3 regions of the Nitrosospira lacus genome follow, and region 1 is predicted to be linked to each of the others. Evidence: riboswitches for the same ligand, from Rfam matches in the RefSeq annotation. Region 1 holds a riboswitch; each other region holds the start of a gene.

Evidence for each region. Region 1 has a riboswitch for cyclic di-GMP ahead of EBAPG3_RS07310 (S8 family serine peptidase). Riboswitches for the same ligand answer to the same signal wherever they lie in the genome.
Region 2: it holds a riboswitch for cyclic di-GMP, as region 1 does, so the genes downstream of both, EBAPG3_RS15385 (PEP-CTERM sorting domain-containing protein) here and EBAPG3_RS07310 (S8 family serine peptidase) in region 1, are expected to answer to the same signal.
Region 3: it holds a riboswitch for cyclic di-GMP, as region 1 does, so the genes downstream of both, EBAPG3_RS03500 (PEP-CTERM sorting domain-containing protein) here and EBAPG3_RS07310 (S8 family serine peptidase) in region 1, are expected to answer to the same signal.

The regions. Positions count from the first base shown of each region.
Region 1 covers NZ_CP021106.3:1,631,697-1,636,661, forward strand. Annotated here, with positions in the region: gene EBAPG3_RS07300 (S8 family serine peptidase) at 1-1,705, shown strand, start outside; gene EBAPG3_RS07305 (PEP-CTERM sorting domain-containing protein) at 2,449-3,108, shown strand; cyclic di-GMP riboswitch class I at 3,447-3,533, shown strand; gene EBAPG3_RS07310 (S8 family serine peptidase) at 3,678-4,965, shown strand, end outside.
Region 2 covers NZ_CP021106.3:1,106,682-1,111,646, forward strand. Annotated here, with positions in the region: gene mgtE (magnesium transporter) at 1-161, shown strand, start outside; gene lysA (diaminopimelate decarboxylase) at 186-1,439, opposite strand; gene lptM (LPS translocon maturation chaperone LptM) at 1,436-1,570, opposite strand; cyclic di-GMP riboswitch class I at 1,825-1,933, shown strand; gene EBAPG3_RS15385 (PEP-CTERM sorting domain-containing protein) at 1,989-2,666, shown strand; gene EBAPG3_RS04885 (M48 family metallopeptidase) at 2,859-3,620, opposite strand; gene EBAPG3_RS04890 (lysophospholipid acyltransferase family protein) at 3,583-4,353, opposite strand; gene gmhB (D-glycero-beta-D-manno-heptose 1,7-bisphosphate 7-phosphatase) at 4,350-4,883, opposite strand; gene glyS (glycine--tRNA ligase subunit beta) at 4,898-4,965, opposite strand, start outside.
Region 3 covers NZ_CP021106.3:768,723-773,687, forward strand. Annotated here, with positions in the region: gene EBAPG3_RS03480 (type II secretion system protein) at 1-364, shown strand, start outside; gene EBAPG3_RS03485 (type II secretion system protein) at 368-814, shown strand; gene EBAPG3_RS03490 (type II secretion system protein) at 831-1,469, shown strand; gene epsA (XrtB/PEP-CTERM-associated transcriptional regulator EpsA) at 1,894-2,664, shown strand; cyclic di-GMP riboswitch class I at 2,933-3,014, shown strand; gene EBAPG3_RS03500 (PEP-CTERM sorting domain-containing protein) at 3,110-3,985, shown strand; gene EBAPG3_RS03505 (hypothetical protein) at 4,081-4,965, shown strand, end outside.

The sequences.
Region 1 (4,965 bases):
CCCGGAAGGCAAGGGGCCGCGCCCCGAGACATGGGCAAAAGGACGGATCCTAGTGATGCCGCGTGCCGGGCTGCCGGAAACGGAGTTGGCAAAGATACTCGGCGCCCATGGCGGCAAGGGCCGGAAGATCGGCCAGAGCGACCTGTACATCGTGGATTTGCCGGGCAACGCCTCGGAAAAAGCCATTGCCGCGCGGCTCGCTCACCACCCGCACCTCAAGTTCGCGGAACCCGATTATCTGGTGACACCCGATTTCGTGCCGAATGATCCCTATTATGGCAGCGCATGGCACTTGCCTAAAATCGGCGCATCGTCCGCCTGGGATAAATCCCAAGGCACCGGAGTGACCGTTGCCATCCTGGATTCAGGGGTCGATGGCACCCATTCCGATCTTTCCGCACGCATGGTGCCGGGATGGAATTTCTATGACAACAACTCCAATACGTCGGACGTATACGGCCATGGCACCAAGGTCGCCGGCGCAGCGGCGGCCGCCGCCAATAATGCCATCGGCGTCGCCTCTGTCGCAGGCCAGTCGAGAATCATGCCGTTACGTGTTACCGATACCAGTGGTGCGGGCTATATAAGCATGATTGCGCATGGGGTGACGTGGGCAGCTGATCGTGGCGCGCGGGTTGCGAATATCAGTTTTGCAGGGGTCGCGGGCAGCTCGACGATCCAGAACGCGGCGCAATACATGAAGAACAAGGGCGGGCTGGTGGTGGTGGGGGCTGGTAACAGCGGCATCAATGAAGGCTATGCGCCTACCACGACGCTGATCGCGGTTTCCGCCACCGATAGCAATGATGTTAAAACGAGTTGGTCGAGCTATGGCAATTTTGTTGCCGTGGCAGCGCCTGGCGCCGGGATCTGGACCACAACCCGTGGCGGGGGCTATGGAGCTGTTTCCGGTACCTCGTTTTCCAGCCCGGTAACCGCTGGTGTCGTAGCGCTCATGATGGCGGCAAAGTCAACGTTGTCCAATACCCAGGTTGAAAGTCTGCTGTATTCCACCGCTGTCGACCTGGGTACCGCTGGACGCGACTCCTACTATGGCTATGGGCGAGTGAATGCCGCACGCGCCGTGCAGGCTGCCGCAGGCACCACCACCATTGCGGACACCCAGGCTCCGGCGGTTTCGATCTCAGCCCCCCTCGGGGGCGCAACGGTGACGGGACTGGTTCCCGTGAATGTGACAGCAACCGATAATGTCGGCGTGGCCCGCGTGGAGCTGCGGGTCAACAGCACCACGGTGGCGATTGACACGGCGGCCCCGTTTGGATTCACCTGGAATTCGGCCGGCACACCCAACGGCATGGCCAGCCTGGTGGCTTATGCCTTCGATGCGGTCGGCAACTCCAAGGCTTCGACCTCTGTGGCGGTGAATGTGGCGAATGGCACCGTAACAGTTGTCAAAGATATCACTCCACCGGTGGTAAAAATCATCAATCCGGTCGCGGGTAGTGTTAGCGGTAATGTAGCGATCAGCGTGAATGCAACTGACAATGGTGGCGCTGCAGGCATTACGCAGACGATTTATATCGACGGCGTGGCGAAGGCAACCGGAATCGGCGGCGCACTGAGTTACAACTGGAGTACCCGTTCCACGAATATTGCAGCCGGAATCCACACGATCCGTGCACTAGCGAAGGACAAGGCGGGTAATGCTTCCTCCGCTTCCGTGAATGTAACCGTTATCAAGTAAAACCCGAACCTATTGATACGTCTGTGCACTGGGCCAGGCATCCACACCGGCCCAGTCCTTTTTTGGATCTGGCAACAGCGATTTTGAGAGTTTGGTTGAGTAATGCTGCCCTCTCGATTGCTCCGTGTTTAATAGGATCTCTATTAATAGGTTCTCCATTTAAATGAATCGAGCTCCCGGTGAATGCGCCGAGTTGTATCAATATCCGGAGCCGGCTGATTTTGTCGGAATTTCTTACATTGCCTTATTGAGGCCTCCTTCCTCCGGATGTCACCGATTCTTGAATTTAAATGCATGTTGGCGACGCATAAGGCATCTTATTATTAGGGCCTGTTAACACTTATTTCGCACCCGCGTTTTTTGTGCGCACCCCGAAGGGACGGGACGGATTTCATCCAGCCCTTCGTTACTCGCCGCTTACGGAGGTCTCCTCCGCCGCGCGGCTCATGCCTCGTGCTGGAGAAATCCGTCGCCGTCGCGGGTGCGAAATAAGTGTTAACAGGCCCTAAATAGCCGACAGCCGCCTTGGAGGCGGCTCCCACCGATATCCATAGAAGATTAACTTTTTCGTCGTTCAGAGCGAGTGATTCCTGGCCCTTGAGCAAATAACTGACGGAAAAATTTACATATTTTTAATAAGGTTATATATTAACTATAATAATCAATATATTATAATCATTCTCTATCTGGCACGACATTTGCTTTGTTATTAATCGGGTCACTTAATACTTGGAGAATGAATCATGAACATAAAAAAAGTTTTTAAAGCGAGTGCCACAATTGCTTTGCTGGGTGCATTTTACTCAGGTAGCGCATCCGCAACGCTTCAGCTAGGCACAGGATTGATCGGGGGTTCAGGAGATGTCCAGAATGTGCTGCTTACGCAACCCGGGGTTCTCGATACTCTCGTAGTCGGCGAGCTTAATCAGACCCATCAACTCGTCAACTTTACCAGTAACGAAAATATTATAGTTCCTGGAGGCGGGCAGGCGCGTATTGAGGCCGCCGATGGTTCCTTTAATCATATCGAGTGGGGGCTGGACGATCCGCTTCTCGGCTTTGCGAAAGTGCAGTTCAATATCGATGCCGGAGCGAATGGATCTGCGAATATTTTCCTGATCGATCAGTTCGGTGCGACTTTCAGCTTCCTGAACCAAGCCTTGGATGGGTCGGGACAGAACTTCTTCACCGGCTTTTCCCTGGATAATCAGGTGATCGTAAGAGTAATCATCGACAGTGCCTCCGGAATGACGGGTATCAGCGACTTGGAGCAAGTCCGCCTTGGTCCTACCGATCGTACAGTACCCCCTATTGAAATACCGGAACCCGCAACACTGGCGCTTCTTGGCCTGGGTCTATTGGGTATCGGCATATCACGCAGACACAAAAAGCAACTAGCCTGATCTGCTTAATACAGGCCTGACAACAGACCCGCTTCGGCGGGTTTGTTATTTGGTACGACCATGGAAGTGCATTAAATAGGCGCCTATGCGCGTCGTTCCCAAGCATGCAAGCAATCATCATGGTTGTGTTTGCATTTTTCTGCATGGAATGGCGGATGTCCCGGAATGTACGTACGGAAATGTAAATCCACGCAGGATTTTGTACAGGTTTAAGGCGTATTCATCAGCAAGGGATTGCCGGTCCGGTTTTTCCTATCCATTTTCACTCTTCGGCGAGTTGTACTTCAGTCCAATAGGCGGCGCGCGTCATCCATGCAATGATGACGCAACATTTTTAGATCTGCAAAGGGCAAACCCCGTGAAAACGGGGGACGCAAAGTCATCGGTCTACCGGGCAAAGGCCCCAGGACGGCAGGACTGCCAGATAACGCCGCTTCCCTGATCAATGTCATAGATTGACGGGAATCAAGCAAGATGCTCGGATGGACTTTATTGTCCGGCGCTAGAGCATTTTTCAATCCAGGCCTATTCCGGTAGTTCCGCCTCCACACCACGAGGAGGAACTTCAAATGAGCATCAGCAATCAGGCATCACCTTCCGGCATTTCAGGGCTGGCTACCTGTGTATTTCCATCAAGTGGCTTGAAACCTGTTACACGCGCCCGGTTCGGTTTGGTCGCGGTTATATTGGCGGCCTGCATGGGATTCCATCCAACCATTTCCGACGCCGCACCCCCGGAAGTCAAGGGACCGGGCGCTGGTTCCGAGACATGGGCAAAAGGACGGATCCTGGTGGTGCCCCGTGCCGGGCTGCCCGAAAAGGAGCTGGCAAAGATACTTGGTGCCCATGGCGGCAAGGGCAGGAAGATCGGGCAGAGCGACTTGTACATCGTGGATTTGCCGGGTAATGCCTCGGAAAAAGCCATTGCCGCGCGGCTCGCCCATCACCCGCACCTCAAGTTTGCGGAGCCCGACTACCTTGTAACCCCCGATTTCGTGCCGAATGATCCCTATTATGGCAGTGCGTGGCACTTACCTAAAATTGGCGCAGCATCCGCGTGGGATGGTGCCCAGGGCGCCGGAGTAACCATTGCTATCCTGGACTCGGGGGTCGACAGCGCGCATCCCGATCTCGCCGCGCGCATGGTGCCGGGATGGAATTTTTATGACAATAACTCCAATACATCGGACGTATATGGCCACGGCACCAAGGTAGCCGGCGCGGCGGCAGCGGCAGGCAATAACGGGGTGGGTGTCGCATCCGTTTCCGGTCAATCGAAAATCATGCCCATCCGCGTCACCAATACCAGCGGTGCTGGATATGTAAGCATGCTGGCGCAGGGGACGACATGGGCGGCCGACCGTGGGGCGCGTGTTGTCAATATGAGCTTCGCCCTGATAGCGGGCAGCTCGACGATCCAGAATGCGGCGCAATACATGAAGAACAAGGGCGGGCTGGTGGTAGTGGGTGCGGGTAACAGCGGTATCAATGAAACTTATGCGCCCACCACCACACTGATCGCGGTATCTGCCACCGACAGCAATGACGCCAAGGCCAGCTGGTCGAGCTATGGCAATTTTGTTGCTGTGTCCGCACCAGGAGCCGGTATCTGGACTACAACCCGGGGTGGGGGCTATGGGGCGGTATCCGGTACCTCGTTTTCCAGCCCGGTTACCGCCGGTGTCGTGGCGCTCATGATGTCTGCCGCCCCTACGTTGCAGAACACCAAGATCGAAAGTCTGTTGTTCTCAACCGCCGTTGATTTGGGTGCTGCCGGACGTGACCCCTATTATGGCTATGGGAGGGTTAATGCGGGAGCAGCGGTAAAGGCTGCCGTTGCCGCTGTTCCTGTAGCGG
Region 2 (4,965 bases), 530 kb from region 1:
TGAATTTGTTGCTGGCGGCTTTATTGGGTGTATTGATCCCGTTGACTCTGCATAAACTTGGCCGCGACCCGGCGGCGGGTTCCAGCGTGATGATTACCGCCGTTACCGATAGCGGGGGTTTTTTCATTTTCCTGGGGCTCGCAACCCTTTTTCTTGTTTAGGGGGAATTGCTGGGTAAGTTCCGTTCAGGGAAGCATTTTCTCGCCGGCAAGCAGTTGCTCCAGGGATTCGCGTTGGCGAATAAGGTGAACGTGGTCACCATCCACCATGACCTCAGCGGCACGGGGGCGGGTATTGTAGTTTGAGCTCATGCTCATGCCGTAGGCTCCGGCGGACATAATGGCTAGCAAGTCGCCCTGAGACAATGCCAGCTTCCGGTCATGCCCCAAAAAATCGCCTGTTTCACAAACGGGCCCGACAATCTGATATATTTTCTCATCGCCGCCATTCGCAATAACCGGCAGGATTTCATGGTAGGCGTCATAGAGTGCCGGACGCATCAGGTCATTCATGGCGGCATCCACGATGGCGAAATCCCGATGCGGGGTATGTTTGAGATACTCGACGCGCGTAAGCAATACACCGGCGTTGCCCACCAGCGCGCGGCCAGGTTCGATAAGGATGCGCTGGTTACGTGGGCCGATCGCGGCACACAATGCCGTGACGTAGTCTTTCGCCGCGGGCGGATTTTCTCCCAAATAGCGAATGCCGAGACCGCCGCCCAGATCCAGATGATCGATAGTAAATCCCAGCGTTTCAAGGCGAATCAACAGGCCAAGTATTTTCCCGCAAGCTTCGACAAAGGGGCCCAGTTTGGTCAATTGTGAGCCGATATGGCAATCCAGTCCGCTGATGCGCAAGTTGGCAAATTCGCGTGCGGAGGCATAAAGCTTCTCCGCCTCTTCGAAGGGCACACCAAATTTGTTTTCCTTGAGACCAGTGGAAATATAAGGGTGCGTCTTTGCGTCCACATCGGGATTGACCCGCAGGCTCACCGGCGCGATTTTATTCAACTCACCCGCCACCCGGTCCAGCACGGCCAATTCCGCTTCCGATTCCACGTTGAAACAGAATATTCCCGCAGCAAGCGCCGCCCGCATCTCATCCGGTTGCTTGCCCACTCCCGAAAACACCACTTTTTGCGGATCACCGCCCGCTTTCAGCACTCGCTGGAGTTCTCCCCCGGAGACAATATCGAAGCCGCTGCCGAGACGGGCGAGTAAATTGAGAATAGCCAGATTGGAGTTAGCCTTGACTGCATAGCACACCAGATGGTCGCGTCCGCCGAATGCGGCGTCGAATTCCCTGTAAGCCGCAACGAGCGCCGCGCGTGAATAAACATAGCAGGGCGTGCCGAATTCGCGGGCAATGCGATCCAGTTGAACCGATTCACCGTACAGCCTCCCATTGCGATAATCAAATGAAGGAAAACCACTCACTTCTTTTTCACTTCGTCCGGGGATTGCTGCGATGACTGCGCAGGTTGTTCTTGCGGAAGATAGAGAGGCCCCTTCAGGCCGCAGCCATTGAGCAGCAAGAGCAGCAGGGAAGCGGTGCAGAATTTATGCATGGAGCGATACCGGAATGATGGATATGAAATGAAATACTAACATAAAGGTCAAGAATCTCTGAATGAGCCTCCCCAGGTCAGCCAGCAATCAACGGAGAATTTTATTCAGACGATTGGCAGCGTCATTGCGGCTTGCAATTCTTTTATCGATCTTGCACTGATAGGTGTCTTCCTCCATGGCATGCGCCTAATAGCTCATGCATATAAATCCCGGCGAAGCATTTGCTGTCATTCTCTTCCATTAAGCTTTTGACGTACCGTAAAGCCACACCCGTTGCGAGACGGGGCCGGAAAATCCAGGATCTGCCAAAACCATCGCTTGCTGAAGAAACCGGTCCGCATGCAGATAGCCGGAGTGCCAGTATGCCATTGTTTTACACCATAAATCTTTGAAACCAAATTTTTGGGAGGGTCGCTCATGAGTTATCTAAGACCATTGCCGGGCTTGCTGTTTGCCCTCGCGATATCGGTTTATCAGCCGCTCGGATACGCGGCGGTATCAACCTCTTATAGTTTTGCAAATATCACGCATAACAACGCGGGAGCCGAGGCGGATGGGGAAGCGAACCTCAAGGTTGAGGTGATAGATCTTGGCAGCCATCAGGTGAGATTCAATTTTACCAACACTTCCACTTCTTCCCTGACCGATGTCTACTTTGACGACGGTACGCTTCTCGGGATTGCATCCATTACGTCTTCATCGGGAGTGAATTTCTCGCAAGGGGCCAGTCCGCCCAATCTTCCCGGCGGCAATTTAGTCAGCCCCGCTTTTGTGACAACCGCCGGCTTTCTGGCGGATTCCAATGCACCTGTCTCGGGGAACGGTGTTAGCCAGGGTGAATGGCTCGCCATCGATTTCGACCTGACTGGCGCTCAGACATACAGCAGCGTTATCAACGCGCTCGCACTCCCGAACAATGGCGGAACCGGCGACTTGCGCATCGGTTTGCATCTGCAACGGTTTGCGAGTGGTGGCGGCAATGAGAGTTTTATCAACCTATCTTCTCCTATTCCTGAACCTGAAACCTATGCCATGTTCATGGCTGGCTTGAGTCTGATGGGCTTTCTGGCGCGCCGCCGTAAACCCCTTGAATAGGGCCGGTCCTGAGACACGGAGGGGGACGCCCCTCTGTGTTTTTCAGTGCCTGGAAGTCCGCGTCGCCAAATTCCTTGAGCAGTTAGACCTAACGAAGCAGTTTCTTAGCCTCGTTGTCCATCGCCCTTTTTTTATCGAAACGGTATCTATGAATCATACCTGTACAGGATGGGCAACTATCGGACGTTGCTATCATCCAAGCCTCTTCAACTCCTTCCTCGCTGCCACATAATCCGGATAGACGCGTCCCACCGTTTGCCAGAAAGCCGGCGAGTGATTCATCTCGATGAGGTGCGACAATTCATGCGCCACGACATAGTCCACCAGATGAAGTGGCATTTGAATCAACCGCCAGTTGAGATGGACAATGCCATGTGTGTTGCAACTGCCCCACTGGGTTCTGGCGCGCGATAGCCGCAACTGCGGCAGCGCAACGCCGAGCTTATCCGCATACAGCGCGATTCGTTCGCTGAAGCATGCGATTGCTTTGTTGCAATACCAGTCCATTACGATTTTTTCGATTTGCCGTGGGGTTAGGACGGAAAGCAGCGGCAATTGCATCTGCCTGTCTTCAGTTCCTGTCTTCATCGTTGCCCGAGTCATTTGCGTGACCCCGGCAGCTCTCGCCGCCAACTGCCAGGGTTCGCCCAGCAGCGGGAAAATGGCTCCTTCTTCCCATACCGGTTCGTACAATTTTCGAGTTCTCCATTCATCGAGTTTTTCCACCACCCAATCGGCCTTGTTTCGCAATACCGATTCGACCCAGTGCAACGATTCTCTTAATGGAATGCGGACGGTCAGGCCCTCGCTGTCAATTTTCATGCCGATCGTTCTGCGTTTGCAGCGCTTGAGCGTATAAGCGACTTCCTTGCCGTTCAAACAGACACGGCGGATTTCGTCTGCGGGCGCTGTCCGCTTATCCTTCGGCGTTCGGGATAGTTTTGCTGCCGTCATATGCCTCCTGATTCCGGTCGCCAACATGAATCATTTCCGTCTCGATCCAGGTTTCCACCATGGCATTGAGAGCGCCGGGCTCCATGCATCCGGGATCTATCGGCGCGCCGACGCTCACGGTAATCGTGCCGGGATGTTTGATGAACGCATTCTTGCCCCAGAATTCCCCCGCATTGTGCGCAACCGGAACCACCGGTGCGCCGGTATGCGTGGCGAGCCATGCACCGCCAATGTGGTATTTACCTTTTTTCCCCGGCGCAATGCGCGTGCCTTCCGGAAAGACCACGATCCAGAAGCCCTGCCTCAACCGGTCTTTTCCTTGCTCGACGATTTGCTTCAGCGCCGTTTTTCCCGAGCTGCGATCGATCGCAATGGGGCTGTTCATTGCCAATCCCCAGCCAAAAAACGGCACGCGCAGCAGCTCTTTCTTGAGCACCCACACCTGGGGTGGAAAGATCTGCTGAAACGCGAGGGTTTCCCACGCCGATTGATGCTTGGACAGTATGATGCTTGGTGCTTGCGGGATGTGTTCCGCGCCGATAACGCGATACTGTACGCCACAGATGACGCGCAGCAGAAACAGCATCAGATGCGCCCAGCCGGAAGTGATGCGGTAGCGGTTTATGGGCGACAGCGGAAACGCAGCGAATACAATCAGGAAATAAAACGGGGTGATGACGATCTGCAATAGGCTATATAGCGTCGAACGCAGCACCGGCAGGATCATATTCATTCTGTCAATGCATCAACGGCCGCTGCAAGGTCACGGAATATCCGGGTGTTTTCCGGCAGCCCGCCCTCCGCTTTCGTTCTTTTGCCTTTGCCGGTCAGTACCAGGACCGGAATCGCGCCCACCGCCGCCGCAGCCTGTAAATCACGCATTGAATCGCCGATTGCGGGTACCCCCCCCAGTTCCAGGCCAAAGCGCTGAGAGATTTCCTTGAACATCCCGGTTGCGGGTTTGCGGCAATCGCAATTATCCGCAGTGGTATGCGGACAGAAAAACATTGCATCAATGCGTCCACCCGCCTGGTTTGCCGCTTTCCACATTTTATCATTGATTGCGTTGAGCGCGGCCATGTCCAGCAGTCCCCGGCCGATGCCGGCCTGGTTGGTGGCGACCACCACCCGATAGCCCGCCTGCGTGAGGCGGGCTATCGCTTCCAGGCTGCCCGGAATCGGCTTCCATTCATCCGGTGTTTTTATAAATGCGTCGCTGTCATAATTGATGACACCATCTCGATCGAGAATGACCAGTTTCATGATAGGGGTCCAGATTAAGTTGCCAGCTTGGAAATATCAGCCACGCGATTCATTTCCTGCCGCAACTGGGCCAACAGAGCAA
Region 3 (4,965 bases), 860 kb from region 1:
AAAAGAAAAAGAATTGCGGGTGGGGCTACGGCAGATCCGGGAAGCGCTCGACGCTTATAAACGGGCGGTGAATGAAGGGCGGATCGCCAGAAAAGCAGACGAATCGGACTATCCGCGCAAGCTGGAAGATCTGGTTACGGGAGTACCCGATGCCAAGGAACCCGAAAAGCGCAAGATCTATTTTTTACGGCGATTGCCACGCGATCCCATGTCCATCGACCCGGAGCTGGCCGATGCTGAAACCTGGGGCAAGCGTTCCTATGAAAGTCCGCCGGATAATCCGCAGGAGGGTAACGATGTTTTCGACGTGTACTCCCGTTCGCAACAAATTGGCTTGAACGGCATTGCTTATGACAGGTGGTGAGGGATGCGCAAAGCTTATTCCACCTTCACTTTAAGGATCAGGCGAAGTGCCGGAAAAGCCGGCCGGATTCCGGCAAAAAATCGGAGATATCCCGGCTTTACCCTCATCGAGCTACTGGTTGTAATGGCTATCATTGCAACCTTACTCAGCATTGTGGTGCCCCGCTATTTTAATTCTCTCGACAGGTCCAAGGAAGTGGTGCTGCGGCAGGATCTCAGCATCATGCGCGATGCCATAGATAAATTTTATAGTGATACCGGCAAGTACCCAGGCGAACTGATCGAATTGGTGGAGAAGCGGTATTTGCGCGCTATCCCGGTCGATCCGCTGACGGAAAGCGCGGCAACATGGGTTGCCGTGCCTCCCCCCCGCGACGGCAGTGGCGTTTACGATGTGCGCAGTGGTTCACCCGAGCAGGCAAAAGATGGCACATTTTATGAGGCGTGGTGAAAAAGGGGTCTGAGGCATGGGCGCGGAAAGAGGATTCACCTATGTCTGGATGCTCTTCGTGGTTGCGCTGGCCGGTATCGTTCTGGCTGCCGCCGGCCAGCTATGGCAAACCGAGGCACAACGGGAAAAAGAAGTGGAGCTGATGTTCGTAGGGGAACAGTTCAGGCAGGCGATCGGGTCCTATTACGAGAATTCTTCGGGAATGCCCAAGCGCTACCCGGAGTCGCAGGAAAGACTGCTTTTCGATGACCGTTTCCCGATACCCAAACGGCATTTGCGCAAGATCTATTTCGATCCCATGACGGGCAGGGCCGAGTGGGGGCTGATCAGAAAGCCCGGCATCGGAATTGTCGGGGTCCATAGCCTTTCGACCCGGAAACCATTCAAGCGGGCAAATTTTCATGAGCGCTATGCGACTTTCGCCGACGCGGTGAGTTATCAGGACTGGACCTTCATCTACACGCCGGGAGAAGCCGGCGGTACCGCGCAGCAACCGGGATCACAAGCCCAATCCCAGCCCCAGCCTAAGCCTCGGCCCGAACCTCAATCGCAACCTGAACCGCGGTCCCCGCTGCAACCGGAAGCATCGCCACTTCCTGCCTTACCTGATCCATCCACTGCGGCGGGCTCGGCTTCCGCGCCACCCGCCTACTGAACGCACTCGACCGGGTTCGAGGAACCATTCGTCGGGCATTCCAGGCATGAAGCGGTCGGGAATCGGGCTGCACTGAGGTGATCTCTATGGGGGGCCCGCACTTCGATGCGGAGCCGCACCATCCCGTGTTGCCGCGCCTCGGCCCGAGTCCCAAAAACCGCACAATCCACTCTGTCCAATTGCGGGATTCAGGCTTACCAATCTTCTTGAATCTCCATCCGCGCCACGCCGCCATGGGCGTCCATGTGCATTCGATATGATCCTTTGTGCTCCTATCATATTCACGAATTTGACACATGAGCTTAATTATTTTGTCATCCAAAGCGCTGAAAATAGCCGAGCTCCCGAAGTTGAGCAAAATACAACTTTACCGATGGTGTGGCCGGGTATGCGACACAAATAAAATCAAGGCATAAGAGGCATCATGGGGGGAACCATTACTCTCACGGAACGAGAAATGGAGTATCTGTTCCGGATCATCGACTCATCGACCTCCATCTTCCGGCGTCATCAATTCTTCCTCTGGTCTCAAGGCGAGTTACAAGGCCTTTTGCCGCATGGCATGCTCATATGCGTGTTCGATGAGGGGTCCGGCCAGTCGATCAGCATCGAAAAATTCAGCCGCACCGAAATAGGCGAAATCATGTTTTCCGAGCTTTGCCGGCCGGATGGCGGCATCGTCTTCCGCGTGATGTCGGCATGGAGCGCGGGCCGGAACCGGCCATTTCTGGTTTGTCCGAATAATCTCAATGGCATTACCTACAAGCATTTCGCGAATGATCTCAAGCGCGGCAACCTGGAGCGCGTCGCGGCGCATGGAATGTTCGATGCCAATGGCCGGACGAGCAGCCTGTTTGCCTTCACGCAGATTTCCGGTGCGTTGACCGAGCGCCACGCATACTTTCTCGAACTGCTCACACCTCATATGCATATGGCACTGGTGCGAATGCTATTCCACGAGCGTCATCACCGGCCTGGGACCATGGTGGAAAAAAGCAGAAAGCTCATCACGGACCGGGAGACGGAAGTTCTGCGCTACGTACAGATGGGCAAGAGCAATCTTGAAATTGGGAGCCTGCTTAAAATCAGCCCGCTTACCGTTAAAAACCATATTCAAAAAATACTGCGCAAATTGAATGTCAACAACCGGGCGCATGCGGTGGCCAAGGCGATGGCATTGAAGATCACGCTCTAGTGATCATTTGGAGTTCGGGAGCTGTTGTGTTGTAGTCCGAACGACTTATGAAAAATTTTCCGAATTATCGATTTGCCGTCACATAAGGTCTTTAACCTGAAAGGGCGGCAGAAACAGGGTTGAACCTGCTATTGATCAGGTGTCGTTACGGTTCAGAAGGAATAGATAGGAAGTACTACAAAAATCACGGTTGAGTTTCATGAGCACTTAACCGTCACTGCATATAGTGGCAAGCGTCCGGCAGGAAGTGCAAGCGCTTCACGCCGGAGGGGAACAAAGCCAAACCCGTTGCGAAGCGGGGACGGAAAGCTGCGGGCCTAAGCGTGAGCGGAGGTAGCCGGGTTGCTCCAGGATGGCTGATCAGGTGGGCCACGAGCCGCATGGGTCAGCCGGTTGAAAATCGGATATCAGGCGCAACTCATTTAACCTTTTAGGAGTATCAGTAATGAAAATGAACTTCAAGCTTAAGGCACTCGCGGTCGCCGCCATCATGGCAGCCTCGGCGCCGGCTTTTGCCGCCATCGACGGCGGCCCGACCGGCAACGGCGAACTCCTGCTCAACGTACGCTACTACGGGGGCGATTCCGCTACCTCCGGTGGGGATGACATCTCGGCCCTGTTCGATCTGGGCTTAAAAATGAACGATGCGCTCGCCGCGAACAGCAGCCTGACCGGCCTCACCGGAACGTGGAACCTTAACTCCGGTGCCTACGGCGCCTCCTGGAATCAACTGTTGAGTTTTGTCGGTGCGGCCAATACGGGCAAAATCGAATTCAATGTGATCGCTCTGGACGACACCGACCGGAATCTCGCCGGCGGTTCGCGCTATCTGACCACGGGCAGCGTGGATGCCTGGCCGAGCCAAGGGAATACGAACGTGAAAGGATTTAACGGCATGGATCAGTATCTCACCGCCAACAACAGCCGCGGCACCCATGCCACCGACGCCAACGGCGCCAGTGTTGCCACGCCGACAGATGCCCCCAATACCTTCTTCGGCGCAATTGGCGGTTTGACCCAAGGTGACAACTGGTTGGCGAAGACCACGGTCGACACCACCCAGGTACTGGGTACGGAGCAGAACTTCTGGTTCCTGACGACTTCCTCCACTTCCAATCTCGCCCAGGCCACCAAGACACCTTTTGGTGTTGACCTGAATCACGACGGCGTTATCGGCGCGGGCGAGTTCACCAAGGTTACATTGAACGAAGCCGGTGTCCTCAACATCACCAGCCCGGTGCCGGAAGCCGATACCTGGGCCATGCTGCTGGCCGGGCTCGGCATGCTCGGCGCGATGGTCCGCCGCCGGACAGGGGTCTGAACCACCCCCACTCGCTTCTTCGACCCGCTTCCGCCTCCCTTTGGGGAGGTGGGGCAGGAATGAATACGCTATCAACCAGTTAAAAGGATATCGAGATGAAAATGAAACTGAGTAAAATCGCGCTGGCCGTGGCCGCGCTGGGTACGGCCCCGGCTGCGTTCGCTCTCACCCCTGCACAGGTTGCCGCCGGTCCCACCACCTACGTGTGGTTGTCCGGTGCGTCCGCCCCCAGCAATGCCGTGTTCCGCAGCGTGATGTCGCTGTGCAATGGCTTGGCCGGCAACGGCGGCGCCAATGACGCCCACATGTACCTGGAAAGCACCGGCACCGAGCCCGGCAAAAGCAGCGGCGACCGGGTCGCCTACGCCTGCACCATGAGTGCCGCCGCCGGTTCGCTGGCAGGCAAGAAAGTGGTGGTGTACCATACGGTTGAAGGCGGTTCCTTCAACGCCTACGCCCCGCATCTGAGCATGGCGGGCGAGCCCAATCCCAACGGTTATCTACCGGGCAATATCAAGCGCATCAATAACCTGGCGTTGCTGGGTGGTGCCGGTAAATGCGCCGCAGGCGCCGCCGGCAGCACCAACGTCGTCCTGAACGGCGTGTCCTATCCCATCGGGCGCTACAACAGCTGTAGCGACACGGTTACCAAGACCTTCACAACCACTCTCAAAGGCGATGCCTCGGCCCTTCCCGGCCAGAGCTATCCCGATGGCGGTTTTTCCGACACCGAATACACGATCAACAAGCAGAACCTGGAAATCGGACGTGACTTGGGCGCCATCGGCAGCGAGGTGGCGACCAACATCGGCCAAGCCTTCGGCGTGGCGGTAAGCTACCCGTTGTACCTCCAGTTGCAGAAGAATGACGTGGCCGATGGTTTGCTGGCCGCGACCTGTGACGATGGCACGCCCACCGCTCCCAACCTCACCCCCGCCTGCCAGCCCAGCATGCCCGCCCAGCGCTATACCGCCGTTGCC